Regions from separate parts of the Paraburkholderia sp. GAS82 genome, predicted to be linked through region 1. Evidence: predicted binding sites of a transcription regulator. Region 1 holds the regulator's gene; the other holds the start of a gene.
The links. The regulator FliA, encoded in region 1, starts transcription of late flagellar genes. The targets are predictions, from matches to a motif close to CTAAAGTTTNNNNNNNNNNNGCCGNTA.

Region 1 (3,409 bases):
GTGTTCGCCCTGATGGGCCCGACGGGTGTCGGCAAGACCACGACCACGGCCAAGCTTGCCGCGCGTTGCGTGATGCGCTTCGGCGCCAGCAAGGTGGCACTCCTGACGACCGACAGCTACCGGATCGGCGGTCACGAGCAACTGCGCATTTTCGGCAAGATCCTCGGCGTTTCGGTTCACGCAGTGAAGGACGGCGCCGATCTGCAACTGGCGCTCGCCGAGCTGCGCAACAAGCACATCGTGCTGATCGACACGATCGGCATGAGCCAGCGCGACCGCCTAGTCTCCGACCAGATCGCCATGCTGTGCCGCGCCGGACAACCGGTGCAGCGCCTGCTGCTGCTGAACGCAACGTGCCATGGCGACACGCTTAACGAAGTCGTGCAGGCCTACCAGCGCGGGCCGGATCAACAACCGCTCGCCGGCTGCATCCTCACCAAGCTCGACGAGGCGACCAACCTGGGCGGCGTACTCGACACGGTGATCCGCTACAAGTTGCCGGTGCATTACGTCTCGACCGGGCAGAAGGTGCCCGAGAACCTGTACGTCGCAACCAAGAAATTCCTGATCAAAAGCGCTTTCTGCATTCCGCGCGACAGTTCGCCGTTCGTGCCACAGGACGACGATATTCCGGCCTTGCTTTCGGCGCTCTCAGCACGCTCGACGGCCGAACTGCACGAGGTCCGCTTTGGATAAGGTCGTCTCGGATCAGGCAGAAGGACTGCGGCGCCTGCTGGCCCGCAGCGGTTCAAGAGTGCTGGCGGTAACGGGCGGTTCGACCAGCGTCGGATGTACCACGACCGTCGTCAATCTGGCGGCGGCACTCGTGGAGCAGGGCAAGGATGTACTCGTGATCGACGAGTGCCTTGGCGATTACTCGGTGGGCGCCATGCTCGGCGGCGTACAGGGGGCGGCCAACTTCGCCGCCGTGGTACGCGGCGAGATATCGCTCGATGCCGCCGTGGCGCGTCATGCACTGGGCTTTTCAGTGCTGAGCGCCTCGCGCAGCAATCGCGAAGGCTACACGGCGGCGCAATTGAGTGTGGTGCTGGACGGTCCCGCGGACATCGTGCTGATCGATGCGCAACTCGACCGGCTCGGTCAGCTCTCTGCGCTGGCGATGCAGGCGCACGACCTGTTGATCGTCACGCGCGTCGCTGCGCAGGCGATTACCGATGCGTATGCCTGCATGAAGCGGCTGCATTACGCGCACGGCATCGGGCAGTTCAGGGTGCTGGTGAACCATGTGCATAGCGTCACCGACGCGCACACCGCTTTTGAAAACCTCGCGGGGGTGGCGGGGCGTTATCTGACTGTGTCGCTGGAAGGCGCGGGCTGTATCGCCGCCGACCCGCGCATGGCCCGGGCGCTCGAACTGTCGCGCTGCGTGGTCGACGCGTTTCCGTCGACCCCTGCTGCGCGGGATTATCGGCACCTCGCCGCCGAATTGCAGTACTGGCCAATGCGGCCAGCGATGTCGTCACGTCACCAATGGGTGGCGCCGGCGGCAGTAACAGCGGCGCAACACGCCGACCAACCGTCTGTGCAGCACGCCTGAAGGGCGGGGCGCGGACAAGGGGAGCACGATGTACAACGCTCAGGGAAAGATTTCCCAAGCCGAGGTTCTGACCAAATACGCACCGCTGGTGCGGCGGCTCGGCTTGCAGCTGGTGGCGAAGATGCCGGCGAGTGTCGATCTCGACGATCTGATTCAGGCCGGCATGATCGGCCTGCTCGATGCTGCGAGTCGCTACAAGGAAGACCAGGGCGCGCAGTTCGAAACGTATGCGAGCCAGCGGATCCGCGGCGCGATGCTCGACGAGTTGCGCAGCAACGACTGGCTGCCGCGCAGCCTGCGCCGCACCTCGCGCGAGGTGGAGACGGCCGTGCATCAGGTCGAACAGACACTCGGCCGTTCGGCGAGCGAGACGGAGATTGCCGGTCACCTCAAGATGCCGCTCGACGAGTATCAGGCGATGCTGCAGGACCTGCATGGCAGCCAGCTGATCTACTACGAAGACTTCGATCGCTCCGCCGACGATGAGCCGTTCCTCGACCGCTACTGCGTCGACCACTCGGACCCGCTCTCGGCACTGCTCGACGAAAGCCTGCGCTCGGCGCTGGTCGAAGCGATCGAGCGTCTGCCGGAACGCGAAAAGCTGTTGATGTCGCTCTACTACGAACGCGGCATGAATCTGCGCGAGATCGGTGCGGTGATGGAAGTTAGCGAATCGCGGGTTTGCCAGCTGCATAGCCAGGCGGTTGCACGGCTGCGCACGCGCCTGCGCGAGATGGCCTGGGCCAAGGCTGAAGCGGAGTAACACCACGGCGGCCGGCGGTTCACCGCCGTTACCCGCCGCTCATGATTCAAGCGCAATGAGCGCCGTCCCGATGTAAAGGGACGGCGCTTTTTTTGTGCTGAGAGGAAAGCAGGAAAAGTGCGGCAAGCGCAGGCGGCGGACAGGCGCCAAACGGCAGGCTGCGCTGAGTCGGTCTGAAAACGGTCAGACCGACTCAGCGAGCATTCAGGACAGACTGGATTGGAGTTCGATGAGCGGGGGAGCGTCCGGAATTACAGGCCGCCGAACCCTGGCACTCGTCCATCCGGCCCATACAGCGAGGGCTTTTTCGGACGCACCTGCAGCACCTCGAGGGCGCGCTGGTTGTATTCCATGCGGGTGCGGATCAGCACACCGTTGGTCTTGTTGGAGCGGCGTGCGCGCTCTACCGATTGCTGCAGCAACGACCACTGTTCGGCGAGCTTCGGGTCGCGTCCGGCGGCTAGCTCGATGCCGTTCCAGCCGGCCGGCAGACCCATTTCGGCGAGCTGCGCGTCGCGGATCTTCTCGAGCGAGGCCAGCTTGCCGACCAGTTCGGTTTTCTTTTCGACAACCGGCCGCAACATCTCGGCCGGTTCCACCTGGGTTAGCGCTTTCTGCTCGATAGCCAGAACAGAAGCGAATTCTTCGATGGTCGAGTACTCATCGATCACAGTGGCAAGCAGCGCGTCTTTCATCACAAGTCGCTCTCACGGCGCCCGCACAAAGCGTGCGGGCCGGGTTTCAAGGTGACGCCTCGCGGCGTCCAACCTCAATTGCCGGTCGCCGGGGCTCTCGTTTGCAACAAACTGCGCGTCGTGTCGAGCACGCCGTCAGCAATCTTGCCCGGATCGATCGTCAGCGTGCCGTTCTTGATGGCCTGCTTGATCGATTCGACGTGAGCGGTGTCGATGTCTGCCGAACCCGATGCCGCCAGGCTGCGCAGGCTGGACGACAGGCCCGACAGGCTCACATTCGCGTCGCCACCCGAGCCGGTGGCGGCTTGCGCGGCGGCTGCCGCGCTTTGGGCGGTCGAAGCCGCCGGGGCCGAGCTGTCCTGCTGGGTACGCGTTGCCGCGCTGCCCGTCAGA
Region 2 (3,409 bases), on a different contig from region 1:
GTGGCGGCGGAGCCTATCGGGGTTACTGCGGTGGCTGCCCGGTCGGCAGCTTTATCAAGCCGCGCGACTATATGACGGCAATGGAAGGCATTCCGGTGCGCTATATCGGCAAAACCCCGATCGAAGTGCCTGCCTATATGGATGTCGGAGTGGCCGCACTCAAGAAAGCGCTGCTGCGAGCCCATATCAATATCTTCGACCCCGCCACCATCGACCTGCTAAGTTGCCTACAAAACGTGCACGACGTATTCGGCACGTGGGAATGGCAGGAACGGCTGGTTTCGATTGCCCGTCAGTTCGGCTTGTCCACGGCGCAGCTGAAAACCGCCGCCTGAGCCGCCATAAGGCTTCCCAGAAACATCCTCGGAAGCCTCGCTGGAATTGCTCCCCCAAATACAAAACGGCGGTGTGGCTTCTTGCGAAGCTCACACCGCCGTTCGGCTGTGCTTGAAAAGCGTGCTTAGTGCAGCTTTTTCGGCAGTTGCTGGCTACGCAGGCGCTTGTGCAGGCGCTTCACAGCAGCGGCCTTCTTGCGCTTGCGAGCCGTCGTCGGCTTTTCGTACGATTGGCGTTCACGCAGTTCTGCGATCAGGCCATTCTTTTCGATTGCGCGACGAAAGCGGCGGATCGCCACTTCGAACGGCTCGTTTTCCTTCAGAAGAATCGTCGTCATGTAATTCCTAACTAAATCGCTGGATACGGGTAATTGCGCAGTGGTGTGTGCCACGTACGCGCCGGCCTCCGGTCATTTCGCAACATGGCCAATAACAGGCAAACGAAACCATGAACGAAACGAAAGGCAAAGCGGCCACGGAGGCCGGAAAAGAGAGGTGGGGAGTTCACCACGAAACAGGCAAAGATCTCAATTCACTCCCGATGATATCAGGAAAATACCGTGCCTACCACCATTTTAGCCATTCCGCCAGGCACTTGCGTCATCCAGCAGACGCATGTCCGAGCCGGTCAGCATCAGGTGGACTGACGCCGCAAGGCTCTCGAGTTGTTGCACGGAAGTCGCGCTGGCGATCGGCGCCGTCACGCTGGGACGGGCGATCAGCCATGCCAGCGCCACCGTGGCGGGCGTGGTGCCGTGCTGGTCGGCCACGGTATCGAGCGCATCGAGGATGCGCGTGCCGCGTTCGTTCAGATACTTTTTGATGCCGCCGCCACGCGCGCTTTTCGCCAGATCCGCGGTCGAACGGTACTTGCCCGACAGAAAGCCACTTGCAAGGCTGTAATACACGACCGCACTGAGGTGCTCTTCCAGAATGACTGGTTCGAGATCGGTTTCATAAGCCTCGCGGTCGTACAGATTATATTCGGGCTGAATAATCTGGTATTCCGGCAGACCGTGCTGCCGCGACACCGCCAGCGCCTCGCGAATACGCGCGCCGCTGTAGTTCGACGCCCCGATCACCCGCACCTTGCCGGCCTCGATCAGGCGCTGATAGGCGCCCAGCGTCTCGGCGAGCGGGGTATCGGCCGCGTCCTTATGCGAAAAATACACGTCGATGTAATCGGTTTGCAGACGGCGCAGCGAATCTTCAACGGCCGCCTGGATGTTGCCGGCGCTCAAACCCTTGCGCTCCGGGTGGTTGCCCACCTTGGTAGCCAGCACGATCTGGTCGCGCTTGCCGCTGCGGCGAAACCACTTGCCGAGAATCGTCTCGGACTCCCCGCCCCGATTACCGGGCACCCAAGCGGAATAAACGTCGGCGGTGTCGATAAAGTCCAGACCGGCGTCGACGAAGGCATCGAGGATCGCGAACGAGGTCGTCTCATCGGCGGTCCAGCCAAATACATTGCCGCCGAACATGACCGGCGCCACCTGCAATTCCGAATTGCCAATCCTGCGTCTTTGCATGATTTCTCCAGGGAATGCGATTTGGAAAGAAAAAGAATACGCCGACTTTTCAACCTCCGTCGTCGGCGCCAACAGCCTGCCAACAGGCCGCTTAAACCGGCTTTCGACCGTCCGGCACCGTAATTCCTGGTAAGACAATTAGGTCCGAGTTGAACAAAGTCCCTCAAGTTTTTTTTTCTCACGCCGACATCCTGCTCAGAGGCGGCCAGCAATGAACGAGTGCACCGCCCATGTCAACGTGGCAGTAACTTTAGGGCAACAGCCTCTTGGGAGATTTTCATGCTCAGCATTAACAGTAATATCAGCTCGCTGGTGGCTCAGGAAAACCTGAACAGCTCGGGCGATGCGCTCCAGCAAGCTATCACTCGCCTCTCGTCGGGTAAGCGTATCAACAGCGCGGCAGATGACGCTGCTGGCCTGGCAATTTCCACAACGCTGCAAACGGCAATCAACGGCCTGAACCAGGGCGTGTCGAATGCAAACGACGGCGTGTCGATGGTGGAAACGGCTTCGACCGGTTTGAGCCAGATCACGCAAAGCCTGCAAACGATCCGCTCGCTCGCCAACGAGGCAGCAGGTGGCTCGCTGTCGTCGACCAACCAGGCAGCCCTGCAACAGGAAGTGGCGCAGCAAGTTGCTGAAGTGAACCGCCTGGCTTCGCAAACGACGTACAACGGTATCAACCTGCTGAACGGTTCGGCTGGCCTGATCAACGTTCAAGTCGGCTCCAACGTCGGCCAGACTGTTGCCCTCGACCTGAGCCAAGGCGTGTCGGCTGCTTCGCTGGGTGGTGGTTTCGTGCAAGCCGGCAACACGCTCGGCACGATCACGGGTCTCGACCTGACCTCGACCGGCGCAGAAAACACCAGCGGTGCTGCTGGCGCGATCACGCAAATCAACGTGGTGTCGAACGGCACGGGCGGCTTCACGTTCACGGACCAGAACAACCAGGCTTTGTCGAGCACGGCTGTTTCGAACCTGTTCGTGACCACGACGTCGAGCAGCGGTATTCAGTCGCTTTCGCTGGCAACCAGCGCCGCCGCAACCAACGGCCTGAGCCTGACCGGCGAAATGACCGGCATTCAGACTGCTGCGGCTGCTTCGTCGTCGACGACGGCGGCTGGCACGGTGTTCGGCACGATTTCGGGCATTGACGTCGATCCGGACACGGGCCTTGACGCTGCAGCTGGCACGGCTAACGCAATCACCTCGGTTACGGTCGAAGCAAACGGCAACGGCGGCATCGAGTTCGTCGACCAGAACGGCAACCAGTTGACGACGGGTGCGACGGCCGGCCTGTTCACCACCAGCGGCACGGGCATCTCGTTCGCCACCACGCCGACCAGCACGTTCGGCAGCACGGCTTCGGGTACGGGTGTCGGCGGCGGTCAAACGTCCGGTACGCTGCTGTACAGCGTCAACGTCAACAACGCACCGACGTCGGTTTCGGCGATCAACATCAGCACGACGCAAGGCGCCAACCTGGCGATGGAAACGGTCGACAACGCACTGGCTACCATCAGCAACATTCAGGCAACGCTGGGT

Region 2: P3T17_RS10420 (flagellin) is a predicted target of FliA. The motif match lies at 2,027-2,053, and genes of this name have one in related genera.

What each region holds. Positions count from the first base shown of each region.
Region 1 is NZ_JBNDLX010000016.1:131,340-134,748, reverse strand. Features, by position in the region: gene flhF (flagellar biosynthesis protein FlhF) at 1-696, shown strand, start outside; gene P3T17_RS35705 (MinD/ParA family ATP-binding protein) at 689-1,558, shown strand; gene P3T17_RS35700 (RNA polymerase sigma factor FliA) at 1,587-2,321, shown strand; gene P3T17_RS35695 (flagella synthesis protein FlgN) at 2,573-3,016, opposite strand; gene flgM (flagellar biosynthesis anti-sigma factor FlgM) at 3,091-3,409, opposite strand, start outside.
Region 2 is NZ_JBNDLX010000003.1:4,438-7,846, forward strand. Features, by position in the region: gene P3T17_RS10405 (hypothetical protein) at 1-335, shown strand, start outside; gene rpsU (30S ribosomal protein S21) at 461-673, opposite strand; gene P3T17_RS10415 (aldo/keto reductase) at 911-1,864, opposite strand; gene P3T17_RS10420 (flagellin) at 2,144-3,409, shown strand, end outside.